Regions from separate parts of the Paenibacillus sp. NPDC056933 genome, predicted to be linked through region 1. Evidence: a T-box and tRNA genes for the amino acid it is inferred to sense, from the RefSeq annotation. Region 1 holds a T-box; the other holds one or more tRNA genes.
What was found. A T-box is a leader RNA that pairs with one kind of tRNA and senses whether it is charged. The one in region 1 lies ahead of ACFTRD_RS26610 (valine--tRNA ligase), so its partner is inferred to be a tRNA-Val.

Region 1 (7,696 bases):
GACGGATTTGTACAAGCCATCCGCGCCGGACTGGATGAGAATGGTTTTAGTCACATTCCGATTATGTCCTATTCTGTAAAATATGCGTCAGCATTCTATGGTCCATTTCGCGAAGCTGCGGATTCCACACCTCAATTCGGAGATCGCAAGTCGTATCAGATGGACCCGGCGAACGCTCGTGAAGCGTTGCGTGAAGCGGAGACGGATGTGTTGGAAGGCGCGGATATGTTGATGGTGAAACCTTCACTGTCCTATCTTGATGTCATGCGTACGATTAAAGATCAATTCGATCTTCCGCTGGTTGCTTATAACGTAAGTGGAGAGTATGCCATGGTGAAAGCAGCTGCGATTCAAGGCTGGATTGATGAGAAGAAAGTCGCCATGGAAATTCTGCTCAGCATGAAACGCGCAGGTGCAGATATGATTATTACCTACTACGGAAAAGATGCTTCACGCTGGCTGGCTGAGAAATAATAACTTGTTTTGATAACAGCTATGATGAACAAGATCTTTTATGGCTTCTCAAAAAAATAGATAAAAGGCCTCTACCAGTAAGTTTGGAGAGGCCTCATCACTAAGGAGGATGTTCATGACCGCACAACAAGGAACTCGTCGCAATGATGAGCGCTCACGCAGCGCATTTGAAGAAGCAAAGCAGTACATACCCGGGGGGGTAAACAGCCCGGTTCGGGCATTCAAATCGGTTGGACTTACCCCAATCTATGCAGAGCGCGGAGAAGGCTCCAAAATCTATGATATTGATGGAAATGTTTTTATTGACTACGTAGGATCATGGGGTCCGCTTATTATGGGACATGCGCATCCTGAAGTTGTAGAAGCTTTGCGTGAGGCGGCCCTTAAAGGAACAAGTTTTGGCGCGCCAACGCTGCTGGAGACAGAGATGGCAAAGCTCGTCTGTGAGCGTGTGCCTTCAATTGATATTGTACGCATGGTGAATTCCGGTACGGAAGCGACCATGAGTGCGATTCGGCTGGCACGTGGTGTAACAGGACGCAGTAAAATTTTGAAGTTTGAAGGATCATACCATGGGCATGCCGACAGCTTGCTGATCAAAGCAGGTTCTGGTGTAGCAACACTGGGTCTGCCTGACAGCCCAGGTGTTCCTGAAGGCGTAGCCATAAATACGATTACGGTTCCATACAATGACCTGGAGTCGGTGAAGCTTGCTTTTGAACGTTATGGTGAAGAACTGGCAGCCATTATTGTGGAACCTGTTGCGGGGAATATGGGTGTCGTACCACCGGTTCCGGGTTTCCTTGAAGGGCTGCGGAGTCTGACGGCTCAATACGGAAGTCTGCTCATTTTTGATGAAGTGATGACCGGTTTCCGTGTGGGACTGAACTGTGCTCAGGGACGTTACGGCGTAACACCTGACCTGACTTGTCTGGGCAAAGTTATCGGTGGTGGACTTCCGGTAGGCGCTTATGGCGGCAGACGTGATCTGATGGAACAGATTGCTCCAACTGGGCCGATCTATCAGGCAGGTACACTGAGCGGTAATCCGCTGGCTATGGCGGCAGGCTATACGACCCTCAAATTGTTGACACCGGAGGTTTATGATCGCCTGGAGACGCTGTCTGCTCGCTTGCAGGCTGGATTTGAAAAGAATGCAGCAGAGACGGGGGTAGCGGTGACCATTAACCGTGTTGGTTCCATGGTTTGTCCATTTTTCAGTGCGGTTCCGGTGACAAATTATGATATTGCCAAAGAAAGCAATCTGGATCAATTCCGTCGTTACTTTGCGGCTATGATTGATCAAGGTGTCAGTGTTGCCCCTTCCCAATACGAAGGCATGTTTGTTTCTGGCGTGCATACGGAGCAGGATATTGACGATACGATCGAGGCAAACCGTAAGGCTCTTCAATCATTATGACCATTAAAAGTTGGAAACGCCGTGGGGAATGGATTGAGCTGATGCCAGGCAAGGTGGTGACAGGCAGTTCAGACAGGCAAACGGCTGCAGAGCAATGGCTCTTGTCTGAGCTTCAGTTACCAGAAAAAATGCTGCGTCAGCTTAAGAAGAACCAGGGGGTACAACTTGCAGGGGATCGGCTTCGGCTGGCCCTTTTTGCGTCTCAGCCAATAGATGTTGAACCGCGGTGGGCCGATATTGATGTACTGTATGAGGATGATTTCTGTCTGGTTGTGCACAAACCGGCGGGAATGAAACTTCATCCCGATGGGAGTCGAATGGACCAAGCGATTACGCTGGATCACGCGGTGGCTTCCTATTACGAAATGAATGGAATTCAGGCCAGTGTACGCCATGTTCATCGTCTGGATGAGGATACCACCGGACCGGTTTTATATGCCAAAAATGCTTTTGCCCTCGCCAAATTGGATGAAGCGATGCGTAACAAAGATATTGGACGCCAGTATGTCGCCATTGCAGGCGGTCAAATATCTCAGGAGCTCAGGACAATTGATGCTCCGATTGGCAAGGACAGGCATCACAAGCAACGCAGACGTGTCTCGGAAGGGGGGCAGGAAGCCGTCACCCATTTGGAGATCGTGAAGGTGTGGGACAAAGCTACTCTTGTTCGTCTGACACTGGATACAGGACGTACACACCAGATTCGGGTGCACTTAAGTTATGCAGGACATCCCCTCGTTGGAGATGAGCTGTATGGAGGTAGAAGAGATTCTATTGGACGACAGGCACTTCACGGGGAGACACTGAGTTTTGGTCATCCACTGACTGGAGCACGAATTGAAGTGACTGACCCTTGGCCTTCGGATCTCCTACAACTGGCACAACGTGAAGGCAAGGACCAATAAACCGGTAAGGTTTGCACAAAAGGTGGCATGCTCATCTCATTCAAGGCATATAGATGGGGTAACGAAGGATTTGGACCATGGATCAGTCCCATGAGAAGGATCATGGTGAACATATGCCGAAAGGAGGACGCCACCTTTGTTGAATCAACCTTATGGTTTGCGGTTCGATATTTATGAGCGCGTTCATTTGTCAGAGGGAGTTCCTGCGATAGAGGAACTGGAGGAAATTGAGTTATACCCCCGCATTCAAGTCATAGGTCAGGATGATCATGCTACCTTGCGTGGCCATCTACTGCTTACAGGTGCTTATCGGGGAGAGAACGAAATCTCGGAGGAGCTCAAACATTTTATTCCGGTAGAGATCACGGTACCCTTGAACCGGGTGAGATCCATTGAGGATATTTCCGTTGAGATTGAAAATTTTGATGTTGATCTGTTATCCAACCGAAGTCTGAACATTACGGGCGTACTGTCGCTTCGAGGCATTGAGGGCTTTCCGGTAGAGGAACCGCAGGTGTGGTCAGCAGATGAGTTTACCGTCGTGCATTCACCCGACTCTCAGCCAGACACTCGTTCTGCTGAAACAGAGCAGACAGGCAGCTATCCCAATACGTTTGCCCAGGAGTATTTGCTTCAACGGAGTGAAGAGGAAGGGCTTACGAGTGCAGCGGGACCTGTCTATGGCGCTCAGGAATTTGTTGTTCCTTCTGCTGGCGAAGATGTGTTACGAAACGAAGAGGAGTTAAAGCAGGAACAACTATACCAGGCCTCAGCTGAACAATTTCAGTCACCAGAGCAAAAGGCTGAAGCGCAATCCAATGAGTTGTTCAATCCGCCTTCTCCAGTTTCATCTTTTATGGCGGAGACAGCAGACCGTTTGGCTTCATATCCTGAATCTGAGCCGTTGCTTCCTTTGGCTGAAGAGTCGTCTGTCTGGTCCGAGCCTTCCGTCGAGACCTTACATACGAACTCAAGGAATTCGGAGCAGATCGATTCCAAACCGTATCCACAATTTTCCAATGGAGCGGCAGCACCGAATGTATGGCACTTTGAATCTGCCCGGTCTGAACCAAGGCAAGAGAACCAGGAAGTTGTTGATGTCTCGGCTGGTTCACAGCCAGAGAACTGGCAGGATGTATTCGCATCGTCCGAACCGGAGATTTCGGAGGAAGACAGACCTCTGGAAGCAGTGGAGGCGAATGAGTCTGCTGCTATCGAAGCCTTCATCCCCGAACCTGTGGCTGAGACGGAAGACAAGCCGGAGCTCAAGGTTGCTTTTGGCAGCAAGAGAGAGTCTGCACCAAGACAGGAAGAGGGTGTAGGTATATCCTCCTTGTTATCCTCCGGCAGAGCGACACGTGAGGCTGAAGCGGAGCGGGAGCAAGAGGCGCTCGCGGGAGTACTCCAGGAAGAAGCATACCAGCCTGATGATGTGGAGTGGAAGAACCTGTTCCTCGGCACCATTGTGGATCAGACGCCGTTCCGTAAGGTGAAATTATGCATTGTACAGCGTGAAGAGACACTCGATACCATTGCAGAACGATATCAGTTAAGCACCAGAGAGCTTCAGTTATATAACCGATTATCCGAACAGGTTGTGGAAGAAGGGCAGATTTTATATATCCCTTAACCTATTGGTTCCAGCGTCCATTGCGAACCCGTGATCCCTTGAGGATGACGGGTTTTAGCCTTGTCAGCCCTAAACCTGCATTGCAGCGCTCTTGTTCCGCTGTTGTCAGGTTGACTATCGGGCACGAGCAGGGTATGATGTGTTTATGTTTTTTGAAGAACAACGTGGATCGGGAGTAGTAGACAGTATGGCCTTTCAGAGAGCGGGATTGTAGCGCTGGAAAATTCCGCAGGAACCAACTGTTCGAAGTCGTCCGGGAGTTGCCCGTTTGAATACAAGGGATGTTAAGGTTACGATCATTCATTCCTGAGGTAGGATGGGCCGGTAGCAGCCGTTATCTGCTTGAAGTGTCACGTATATGCAGAAGACGTAGTCTGTCTCTTTCTGTCTGCGTGAAACAAAGGTGGTACCGCGAAAGCTAACCTTTCGTCCTTTGATGGATGAAAGGTTTTTTTGTTTTTTGGCGAAGATGATTAAGTAACGGAGGAATGACACATGTCTGAACAAAAAAATTCAGCTGCAACAGAAATGCCGACCACATATGATCCGAAAGCTGCGGAGCAGAAATGGTACTCCACCTGGATGGAGCGTGGATACTTCAAGGCCGGTCAACGTAAAGATGCCGAGCCTTATACGATCGTAATTCCACCTCCAAACGTAACCGGGATGCTTCATATCGGGCATGCGCTCGATTTCACACTGCAGGATATTCTGATTCGCACCAAGCGGATGCAGGGCTACGACGCTCTCTGGCTGCCGGGATCTGACCATGCAGGGATTGCCACCCAAACCAAGGTGGAGCAGAAGCTGCGTGAAGAAGGCCAGACTCGTTATGATCTGGGTCGCGAGAAGTTTCTGGAGAAGGTATGGGACTGGAAAGAACAATATGCTACAACCATTCGTCAGCAATGGGGCAAAATGGGATTGTCACTTGACTATTCACGTGAACGTTTCACGTTGGATGAGGGTTTGTCCCAGGCTGTTCGCAAAGTGTTTGTTCAATTGTATGAAAAAGGCCTTATTTATCGAGGCAAACGAATTATTAACTGGGACCCGGTGAACCGGACTGCATTGTCTGACATTGAGGTTGAATATAAAGAAGTACAGGGTCACTTGTACCATCTGCGTTATCCGCTCAAAGACGGAAGTGGTCACATCACTGTAGCGACTACTCGTCCAGAGACGATGCTGGGTGATACGGCAGTTGCCGTCCATCCGAAGGATGAGCGATACGCTGACATGATTGGAAAAGTGCTTGTTCTGCCTATTATCGGACGCGAAATTCCGGTTATTGCAGATGAGTATGTAGATAAAGATTTCGGAAGCGGGGCCGTGAAAATTACTCCTGCACATGATCCGAATGACTTCGAAGTGGGTCTTCGTCATGATCTGCCTCAAATTACGGTAATGGATGAGACGGGGACAATGAATGCCGAAGCAGGCAAATATCAGGGACTGGATCGCAGTGACTGTCGCAAGCAGATTGTTGCAGACCTGAAAGAACAGGGTGTACTGATCAGCATTGAGGATCATACGCATCAGGTTGGACATAGCGAGCGTACTGGCGCTGTGGTTGAGCCGTATTTGTCCACACAATGGTTTGTTGAGATGAAGCCTCTCGCAGAGAAAGCCATTCAGAAACAGCAGAGTGGCGAAGGGGTTCGTTTTGTTCCAGATCGTTTTGAGAAAACGTATCTGAACTGGATTGAAAATGTTCGGGACTGGTGTATTTCCCGTCAGCTGTGGTGGGGTCACCGTATTCCTGCCTGGTATGATGAGGAAACTGGAGAAATTATTGTATCCGCTGAAGATCCAACAACGTTGCCGGAATACGCTGGCCGCAAACTGAGACAGGATGAAGATGTTCTGGATACATGGTTTAGTTCCGGATTATGGCCTTTCTCGACATTAGGATGGCCAGAAGAAACGGATGATCTGAAACGTTATTATCCGACGAGTGTACTTGTAACCGGGTATGACATTATTTATTTCTGGGTGGCGCGCATGATCTTTACCGCTCTGGAGTTCACGGAAGAAATTCCGTTCAAGGATGTGCTGATGCACGGTCTTGTTCGTGATGCAGACGGACGTAAGATGTCCAAATCGCTCGGTAATGGTGTTGATCCACTGGATGTTATTGAGAAATATGGCGCGGATGCGATGCGTTATATGATTTCGACGAGCAGCACTCCGGGACAGGATCTCCGTTTCCGTTGGGAACGGGTGGAACAGGCTCGTAACTTTGCCAATAAAATCTGGAATGCATCACGCTTTGCGCTCATGAACCTGGAAGGGTTCACTTATGAAGATCGTGATATTAGTGGAGACCTCGGAACAGCGGATTATTGGATTTTGCACCGCCTGAACGAAACTTCTCGTGATATTACGCGTCTAATCGAAGCATATGAATTTGGTGAAACAGGCCGCTTGCTGTATAACTTTATCTGGGATGACCTGTGTGACTGGTATATTGAATTTTCGAAGCTGTCCTTCTACGGGGAAGATCCGGTTGCCAAGAAGAAAACTCAATCGGTACTGGCATATGTACTGGATCATACGATGCGATTGATTCATCCGTTCATGCCGTACATTTCAGAAGAAATCTGGCAGCATCTCCCACATGAGGGCGAGACGATTACTCTGGCATCCTGGCCGGTCTATGACCCAGCATTGGAGAACCCTGAGGCGGTTGCGGAGATGAATCTGCTCATGGATACGATTCGTGCAGTTCGTAATATCCGTGCAGAAGTGAACGTACCGATGAGCAAGAAGATTGAACTGATGGTAAAAGCGAACAACGAAGAAATGTCCAGCATCATTGAACGTAACAGCCATTACATCAAACGTTTCTGTAATACGTCGGAGTTCGACAGCGGTTTGAATCTGAGCTCGCCAGAAAAAGCAATGACTGCTGTCATTACGGGGGCTGAACTGTACTTGCCGCTGGCAGGTTTGATTGATATTGAGCAGGAAGTGGCTCGCCTGGAGAAAGAGTTGCAGAACCTTGAGGGCGAAGTACTGCGTGTGGAGAAAAAGTTGGCGAATGAAGGCTTTGTTGCCAAGGCTCCTGCCAAGGTTATCGAGGAAGAGCGCGCCAAGCAAGCAGATTATTCCGATAAACGGGATAAAGTGATTGCACGAATCAAGGAACTGAAAGGTTAATATATTCGGGTCGGATGGAGAGCCTTTGTCCCATCCGGCCGCTTTTTTCAACCAAACTCAAACCGAAGGTGAATCATATGACGGAACTTAACGGGACAGATACAG
Region 2 (7,696 bases), on a different contig from region 1:
TACGTTCGACAGGCTTTTGCAGATCGTTCCCTTTTCATTGCGGCCGTTGGCTTGGATCTTGCGTTTATTCGTGTAAAATGAAACCCGAACGGGCAGGATAACAGGAAACCTATTGCCCAAGGAGTGAGTGCACATGAAAATGCTCATCGTTACACTGATGACGGTGGTTCTAAGTATGGCAGGATTCACTACAGCCTCGGCTACTGGAGGTGCGGTTCCCGATTATGCAAAGTGGGGGATTATTGCGGTAAAAGAAACACAAACGAAGTATAATGTGGATATTTTGGACTATAAACATATTGGCCGCACCTCACTTACAGCAGATCAATCCCGTGAACAGTTTAAGCTATGGGTGCGTAACAAAGAGGGCAAACAATTTGCAGTATATGTGAATGTTGATTTTAATCCGTCTACACAGCAATTGAAAAAGGTACAATTCACTGAATCGGATCGACGTTGATCATACGTAAAGTCATGAGCTGATGTATGAACGGGATGTAGGATTCCACAGTGAACAGGATGTAACCAGGCATTCCTTGTTAAAAGGGGAGAGTCTGGTTTTTTCATTTCAAGAAAATCCTTTTTTTAGTTGTTGAATAAAGAACTGATGTTCGCATATAATAATGAATACAAACAAATGTTCTTATTGGAGGGATGATTATGCTAGGGAAATATATTGGTCAGATGGTGGAGCTCGTCTACATGGATCGTGCAGGACATATTACGCAGCGGCAGATTCGAATCAACAGTGTGCGAGGCGGAATGATCAGAGCATCGGCAGGAAAAGAGGGGTCACCCCGAACATTTTTGGAGCAAGGTATTTTAGCATGGCGTCCTGTACTCCATAAGGATGGGAAGGAAGAAATATGCTGAATGATTTTGAACGCAAAATTCTGCGGATTATCGTTAATTATGTGGGACAGCGGCGGCGTGTACCGCGAATGGATGAACTGGAGAACAAGACGGGCCGAGGCAAAGCCATAATTCATGAGTCATTGCTGGAGCTTGAGCGCAGGCAGCATATCCTGTGGGAAAATAAGTCCACCTTGGAAGGCATACTTATCTTGCAGGCATGGGAGCAGGAGACACAGCCGATTCGCAAAAGCCAGTCTGGTGGCGATGCCGTGAAATATTTTACCGAGTATTAGCGTTAAATAAGAAAAGCCAACCCGGATTGCCCGGATTGGCGCCCTTGCATGCATCTATTTTAGAACATAGGAAGCTGGTCGAGGTTATTGGTTGGGTCCCCGTCGGCGTCACCACGAATGTACATTTCGCCATCTTTACCTTTAAATACGTTCACACCGGCTATGGCTCCTGCTTTTACTTCTGCCAGAGCTTGTTGGTAATCCAGTACACGTCCTGCTGAAGTTTGGAACGCCGTCAGATCGCCGTCACCATTTTTTTGTACTGCTGTGAAGCTTTCGCGTGTCGTTTGATCCATGATGTCACACTCTCCTTCTCTGACCAAATAGGAATCTGGTTTCCTTTTTAGCCTGTCCAAATGCTAAGAAAGTATGTACCACTTGACGATTTTACTATGCCAAGACTAGTTTATAACGTTTACAGGCTCTTTTTCATACGAACATGCAGAATACCTGCATCATAAAAAGGTTCTTCCGAGATGACTTCATATCCGAGCTTCTCATAGAACGTCTGGGCTTGGCACTGTGCATCCAAAATAGAGTAGGAGAGGCCCAACTCACGCGCTCTTTCTTCCATGGCCAGGAGCAGGACACGCCCGTAACCAAAGGAACGATGAGATTTAAGTACAGCGATGCGCTGCATTTTGGCGGTATCCTTCGCGTAATAGATCAGACGACCTGTGGCTACGGCCTGTCCATCTGTACTTAATAATACATGATGCACATCAGGGCTAATGACATCATATTGATCAATTTCAATGTCAGCAGGCACTTGCTGCTCGATCACAAAAACATCATTGCGAATGCCCAGTGCTTTCTGAAGTTGTTCTTCGGTTGTTACATAACGGATCTCGGCTGCCAATTCCATTCCTTCTTTCTGCTCTACGCGCATATCAGACTGAATTATACAAAAAAATGCTTTTCCTGTATAGTTAGTCTGGAACATACTGGGAGAGGCGGTGGGATTCATGGGCATGGCAGGAGTGATGGCAATTACACTTTTGATGTCGGCCGGGATGATTGCTTTGTTATATTATGTGACCAAGAAGGCGTATTCCAAAAAGTGGGATGAAGAAGACGAGTGAGATGCGACGTGATATTCCTCAGGGTAAGACTTCAACGTGCCCTTGTGGTGAGTATACGTCATGCACGACAGACTTGGAATACACATCCAGCCAGACAGGAAGGTCCTCATTAACCTCATTGGGCTGCTGCAACTGTTGAAATTGTACGGTATGTTCATCCCGCTCTAAACTACAACCGACAGCAGCGCTGATTAATATAACAAGCGCAAGTAAACAGGCTACGTTTTTAGCTGTTAGATATGAACGTGCTTTGCGTTCTCTTATGTCCCTCATATGAAAGTCACCTCGACGTTAAATGGTAATCCTTCCTTTATTGTACACATATTTTATTGAAATATTACCAATAAAACAATTGACAATGAACGCGGTTACTTGGTATGATACTGTTACTTGATTGGAAAACAATCAGATATCATGATCTGTTAGCTCAGCTGGGAGAGCACTATCTTGACAGGGTAGGGGTCAGTGGTTCGAGCCCACTACAGATCATACGCAAGAAGCCTTACGATGTGAGGCTTCTTTTCTTTTTTTCGCCAAGCGGTAACGTTGTGTCTTTTGGCAAAGGTCATAAACAGCTTGTTATTCATTTTCTGCGCGGAGGGTTACCCGTCTGGGTAGAGGTCGTGGGTGGTACATCTTCGTTCAGGCTTACTTCAATGTGCCCAGATGAAAGTGATATTTGGAGCAACTGATTAAAGGGAAAGAGGGAGAACAGGCGATGAACACGATCATTTATTCAGTGGAACCACCTAAGGATTTCGAACAATTGCTTGCTCTATATGAAGCTTTGGGCTGGAATTTGTTAAATCTGACTCTCAAAGATTTGGAACGTATGTGCACCAATAGCTGGTATGCCTTATATGCATATGAGAAACAACGCCTTGTCGGCATGGGACGCATCATTTCGGACGGAGTGATCACAGGCGTGATATGCGGAGTATGCGTCCTGCCTGATTATCAATCTCAAGGAATCGGCAAGGCATTGATGCAGCAAATGGTAGAGCATTGCGAGGCTAACCAAGTGATTCCACAATTGCTATGCTCTGAGGGGTTGGAATCCTATTATGCACAACTGGGATTTGAGAGATTTACGATTGGCATGAAGAAAAATATAAATCGATAGTGGCTGATACAAGCCCAATAATAACGTCTGTTCAAGTGCTGTCCATGCACGTGTGGGATGGCATCAGAATATTACAAGAGTCGCCTAAGAGGCTGACTCTTTTTTTATTTTTCAAAAACAGTTTACAAACAAAATTAGATTGTGTACAATTAAATTGTTAACAAATGAAAAAAACGATAAATGAAGTTTAACCAATACATTTCAATGATGAAGAGGAGCCGATACAAAATGAAAACATTATATGAAACTACAGTCATCAATACAGGTGGACGTCAAGGAATCGTACAATCGCCGGATAACGTATTTATGCTCGATGTTGCTGCTCCACCTGAATTGGGAGGCAAAGTGACGACAGCTACGAATCCGGAGCAATTGTTTGCAGCGGGGTACAGTGCTTGCTTTAATTCTGCTCTGGAGTTTCAATTGAAGAAACACAAAGTTGAAATTGAAAGAAGCACGGTATCTGCTACAGTGATGCTTGTTACGGACCCTACAGATAACGGGGTGAAGCTTCAAGTAGATCTGGAAGTTAAAATTCTCGGTCTGGATGAGGAGACAGCACAGAAGTTTGTCAAACTTGCCCATGACTACTGCCCATATTCCAAAGCGATCAAAGGCAATGTCAATGTTTCTGTAGAAATGGCTTAATCAATGAGCCAGGTCAATTAAACATCTTGGACCCTATTTTTAAAGTCTGAATCAAATACCTAAAATACTGAAGGCCTCCGAAAAATCGGAGGTTTTTTCGTATGCTATTTACCTTTTCAGAGAAACCGGTATTAGACAAAGATACTAATCTTGGTTGAAATATACCCGTATGGGGTATATTATGAGTATGTAAATTGAAAACCCAAAGGAGAGTAACCCATGAAAAAATACGTAATCATAGGGCTGACTACGGTAATGGCGGGAAGTCTAATGTTAAGTGGATGTGGCAAAAGCGCTGAGCAGAATAGTAACAGCAGTGACAGTCACGCTGCGAGTACAGGAGAAATGCACCATTCTGATTCGGGAGATTTACCGGAAGGATTACATGAAAAGAGCAATCCTACATACCCAGTAGGCAGCCAGGCCGTGATGAGCACAGACCATATGGCTGGAATGAAGGGTGCAGAAGCAACGATTGTGGGGGCCTATGAGACAACGGCCTACGCGGTGTCATATGTACCTACCACGGGAGGAGATCCGGTGAAAAACCATAAATGGGTCATTCAGGAGGAAATTCAAGATCATACGGATCAACCGTATGCCGCAGGAGCAGAGGTTGTGCTGGATGCTGACCACATGCCAGGAATGAAAGGTGCCAAAGCAACCATTGATTCGGCGGAGCAGACTACCGTATATATAGTTGATTATACACCGACAACAGGTGGAGATCCGGTGAAAAACCACAAATGGGTTACGGAAGAAGAGTTATCTGTCAAATAAGAAAGCTTGAATGGATACAAGTTAGCTCCTTCATCCATGAATATAATTTTAAGAAGCGCGGTATATACCCAAACCACCCTGTCTTTAATTTTCAGGCAAATAGGGTGGTTTTACATAACATTTTTTAAATTATTATTAAATTTCCATTCAATTATGGGTTATAATGGAACAATTAAGACTAAAGCTGCTGGAAAGGGGAATGTATTATGATGGACTTTAGCAAGCCGCCCCATGCCTCCGAGTCACATACACACAAACAGCGCCATGAAGAACGTGAAGAACAGCTTTTATCCGGAGGGAAAAGCATTTGGTGGGAAATTAGCAACTGGTTGATCCTTGGTGGCATTCTCGTGGTCATCTTCTTATTATTTAAGTACGTTTTTTAATCTTCTTAGTATCATTGGATAAAGTGAGATCATAAGCACATTTAAATCACTTAGGTGAAAAACAAGAACACTAGGAAAGGGGCCAGATATATATGGGCTCTTTTTTCTTTACTCCTTTACTTCTTTACTTCTATAAATATAAAATATATTTACTTAAATAACAAATGACAAAAATCAATAATTGTCATTTGTTATAATCTGTGTTAATCTAAGTTCAACGGAGGTGACTTGAGGATGGTGTAACCATCTCATTCGTATGGACAAAACACAAACTTCTGAATTCTTAACCAAAGAACAAATTATTGCAGCAACGCAGGAAACCCTACGACGCTTTGGTGTCGCCAAAACATCGGTTACCGATGTCGCTAAGTTGCTCGGGGTCAGCCACGGAACCATTTACAGACACTATAAAAGCAAGAAAGAATTACTGGAGGGCGTAACCGAACAATGGCTTGAAGATGAGATTATTGCGCCTCTGACGGCGATAACTCAGGATCAGCATTACATCGGAGAAGGAATTCAACATCTGAAGGTATATATAGAAGCATTAATCAAGCGTAAACGTCACTATGCGGAATCCGATGCAGAGTTATTTGAGATGTATGCACGTGTTACACAGGAATCTGCAGATATCATCTACAAACATGTACAACATCTGGTAAGTCATTTGAGCAAGATTATCCAGCATGAGCGCCAGTTCAATTTCGATCACCCCGATCAGGTAGCAACGGCAATTCTACAAGCTACAGCTCGTTTTCACCATCCGGCACATGCCTATGAGTGGCAGAGCCACAACATTGATGCGGAATTTGCCCAAGTATGGTTGTTGATAGAAAAGGGATTATTACATTTGGATGAAGAGAGGAAGTAATCGGAAATGAAAAAGTTGACAGGTAAAGTGGCCATTGTAACAGGCTCATCCCGGGGAATTGGACGTGCCATTGCGGAGCAACTCGCTGAATTGGGTGCGGATGTCGTCATCAACTACGCGAGTAGTCCGGACAAAGCAGAGCAAGTGGCGGAAATCGCTCGCCAAAAAGGAGTACGTGCCATCACGGTCCAGGCCGATCTTGCACGGAAGGAAGACGTGGAGCGTTTATTTTCCGAAACGATCAGCAAGCTTGGCAAAGTTGATATTCTGATCAACAATGCAGGCATCATGAAGACGACGCCTCTGGCAGATGTAACGGAGGAAGAATTTGATCAGCAGTTTGCAATCAATGTGAAAGGGACCTTCTTTGCCTGTCAGCAAGCACTGAAACACATGGAGAAGCAGGGCCGAATCGTTAATTTTTCTACCTCTGTAACGGGACAAATGTTTCCTGGATACAGCGTATACGCTGGAACCAAAGGAGCGGTGGAGCAGATTACCCGTCAGCTTGCAAAGGAGTTTGGTTCCAGACAGATTACTATTAATGCCGTAGCACCCGGTCCGGTGAATACCGAACTGTTCACCGTTGGAAAGACAGAGCAACAGCTCGAGGGGATGCGTAAATTGAATGCATTCGGTCGTCTGGGCGAACCGGAAGACATTGCGAATGTAATCTCTTTTCTCGTCAGTGAGGAGTCTCAGTGGGTTACAGGACAGACGCTGCGGGCTAACGGCGGCTTCATTTAACGACAACATGCACCTAGTTTATTCCTTTTGACACACAACCGGGCGAATCCCCATATGATGCATTACATCAACAAGCACTTGGGGAAATGGGGAATCCGGGATGGCAAAAGCAAAGGGAAAGAAGGCGCCTGCGTTAAAGAGTGACAAACTCCGTGTATCCATGAAGTTGGTCACTTCGGATGTATGCGAGCGCTGCAAAACACCCTGCACACGAGGAATGGATTATGCAGCACGGATGCGAACAGAGGGCGCTGTAGGCAAGGGCGTCCCATGTATACTGACGCGTCATACTTCTTCGTAGATATAGTTGAACACTTAGCAACCTGGGATAAGTTCGTATAATTACGCATTTCCAACAACAATACTATAGAGGCATCCTTTAACAAGGGTTGCCTCTTTTTGATCGTTCCAAGGGGTGGAAGAAATTCTGGATAAAAAATGAAAAATGATGAAAAACAGCGCAACTTTGTGGATGAACCTGCAGTATAAATGTACAACAGCTAGCAGCAGGGGAGGGAATATTGACGGAATGAAATGGAAAAGAATTTTGCTGTGTGTCACGGTATTCTCCTTGCTCGGCGGGTCTTTATTGTTTGCAGATTCAGTGAACGAGAAGATTCGGGTTCTCATAAACGGCAAGGAAGCAGCTGACGGTGGTTATCTGATTGACGGAACGACCTATGTACCTGTAAGGGAAGCGGGCGGAATCGCCAGATGGGATAGCACAAACAAGAGAGTAACGGTGATTAAACCGAATGTACATATTTTTCTCTTCAAGGGAGATACCGTATTTGGTAATGTTAACGTGGGTAAACTTAAATTTAATGTGTTCTCACAAGTGGACAGTTTAACAACGGATATAGCTGCTGTGAAGGTGACGATAACCAATCCAAGTGGTGAGGTTAAGGATA

Region 2: it has a tRNA-Val gene. The T-box ahead of ACFTRD_RS26610 (valine--tRNA ligase) is inferred to sense a tRNA for this amino acid. The anticodon was not compared.

What each region holds. Positions count from the first base shown of each region.
Region 1 is NZ_JBHUQN010000005.1:25,332-33,027, reverse strand. It holds gene hemB (porphobilinogen synthase) at 1-474, shown strand, start outside; gene hemL (glutamate-1-semialdehyde 2,1-aminomutase) at 590-1,894, shown strand; gene ACFTRD_RS26620 (RluA family pseudouridine synthase) at 1,891-2,799, shown strand; gene ACFTRD_RS26615 (LysM peptidoglycan-binding domain-containing protein) at 2,936-4,429, shown strand; T-box leader at 4,586-4,866, shown strand; gene ACFTRD_RS26610 (valine--tRNA ligase) at 4,925-7,591, shown strand; gene ACFTRD_RS26605 (bifunctional folylpolyglutamate synthase/dihydrofolate synthase) at 7,669-7,696, shown strand, end outside.
Region 2 is NZ_JBHUQN010000002.1:912,739-920,434, reverse strand. It holds gene ACFTRD_RS19065 (hypothetical protein) at 1-76, shown strand, start outside; gene ACFTRD_RS19060 (DUF3889 domain-containing protein) at 134-460, shown strand; gene ACFTRD_RS19055 (hypothetical protein) at 661-873, shown strand; gene ACFTRD_RS19050 (hypothetical protein) at 867-1,148, shown strand; gene ACFTRD_RS19045 (DUF3892 domain-containing protein) at 1,208-1,444, opposite strand; gene ACFTRD_RS19040 (GNAT family N-acetyltransferase) at 1,564-2,007, opposite strand; gene ACFTRD_RS19035 (hypothetical protein) at 2,249-2,503, opposite strand; tRNA gene ACFTRD_RS19030 (tRNA-Val) at 2,647-2,719, shown strand; gene ACFTRD_RS19025 (GNAT family N-acetyltransferase) at 2,949-3,353, shown strand; gene ACFTRD_RS19020 (organic hydroperoxide resistance protein) at 3,582-4,001, shown strand; gene ACFTRD_RS19015 (YdhK family protein) at 4,221-4,781, shown strand; gene ACFTRD_RS19010 (hypothetical protein) at 4,988-5,167, shown strand; gene ACFTRD_RS19005 (TetR/AcrR family transcriptional regulator) at 5,424-6,038, shown strand; gene ACFTRD_RS19000 (SDR family oxidoreductase) at 6,045-6,785, shown strand; gene ACFTRD_RS18995 (hypothetical protein) at 6,886-7,086, shown strand; gene ACFTRD_RS18990 (stalk domain-containing protein) at 7,315-7,696, shown strand, end outside.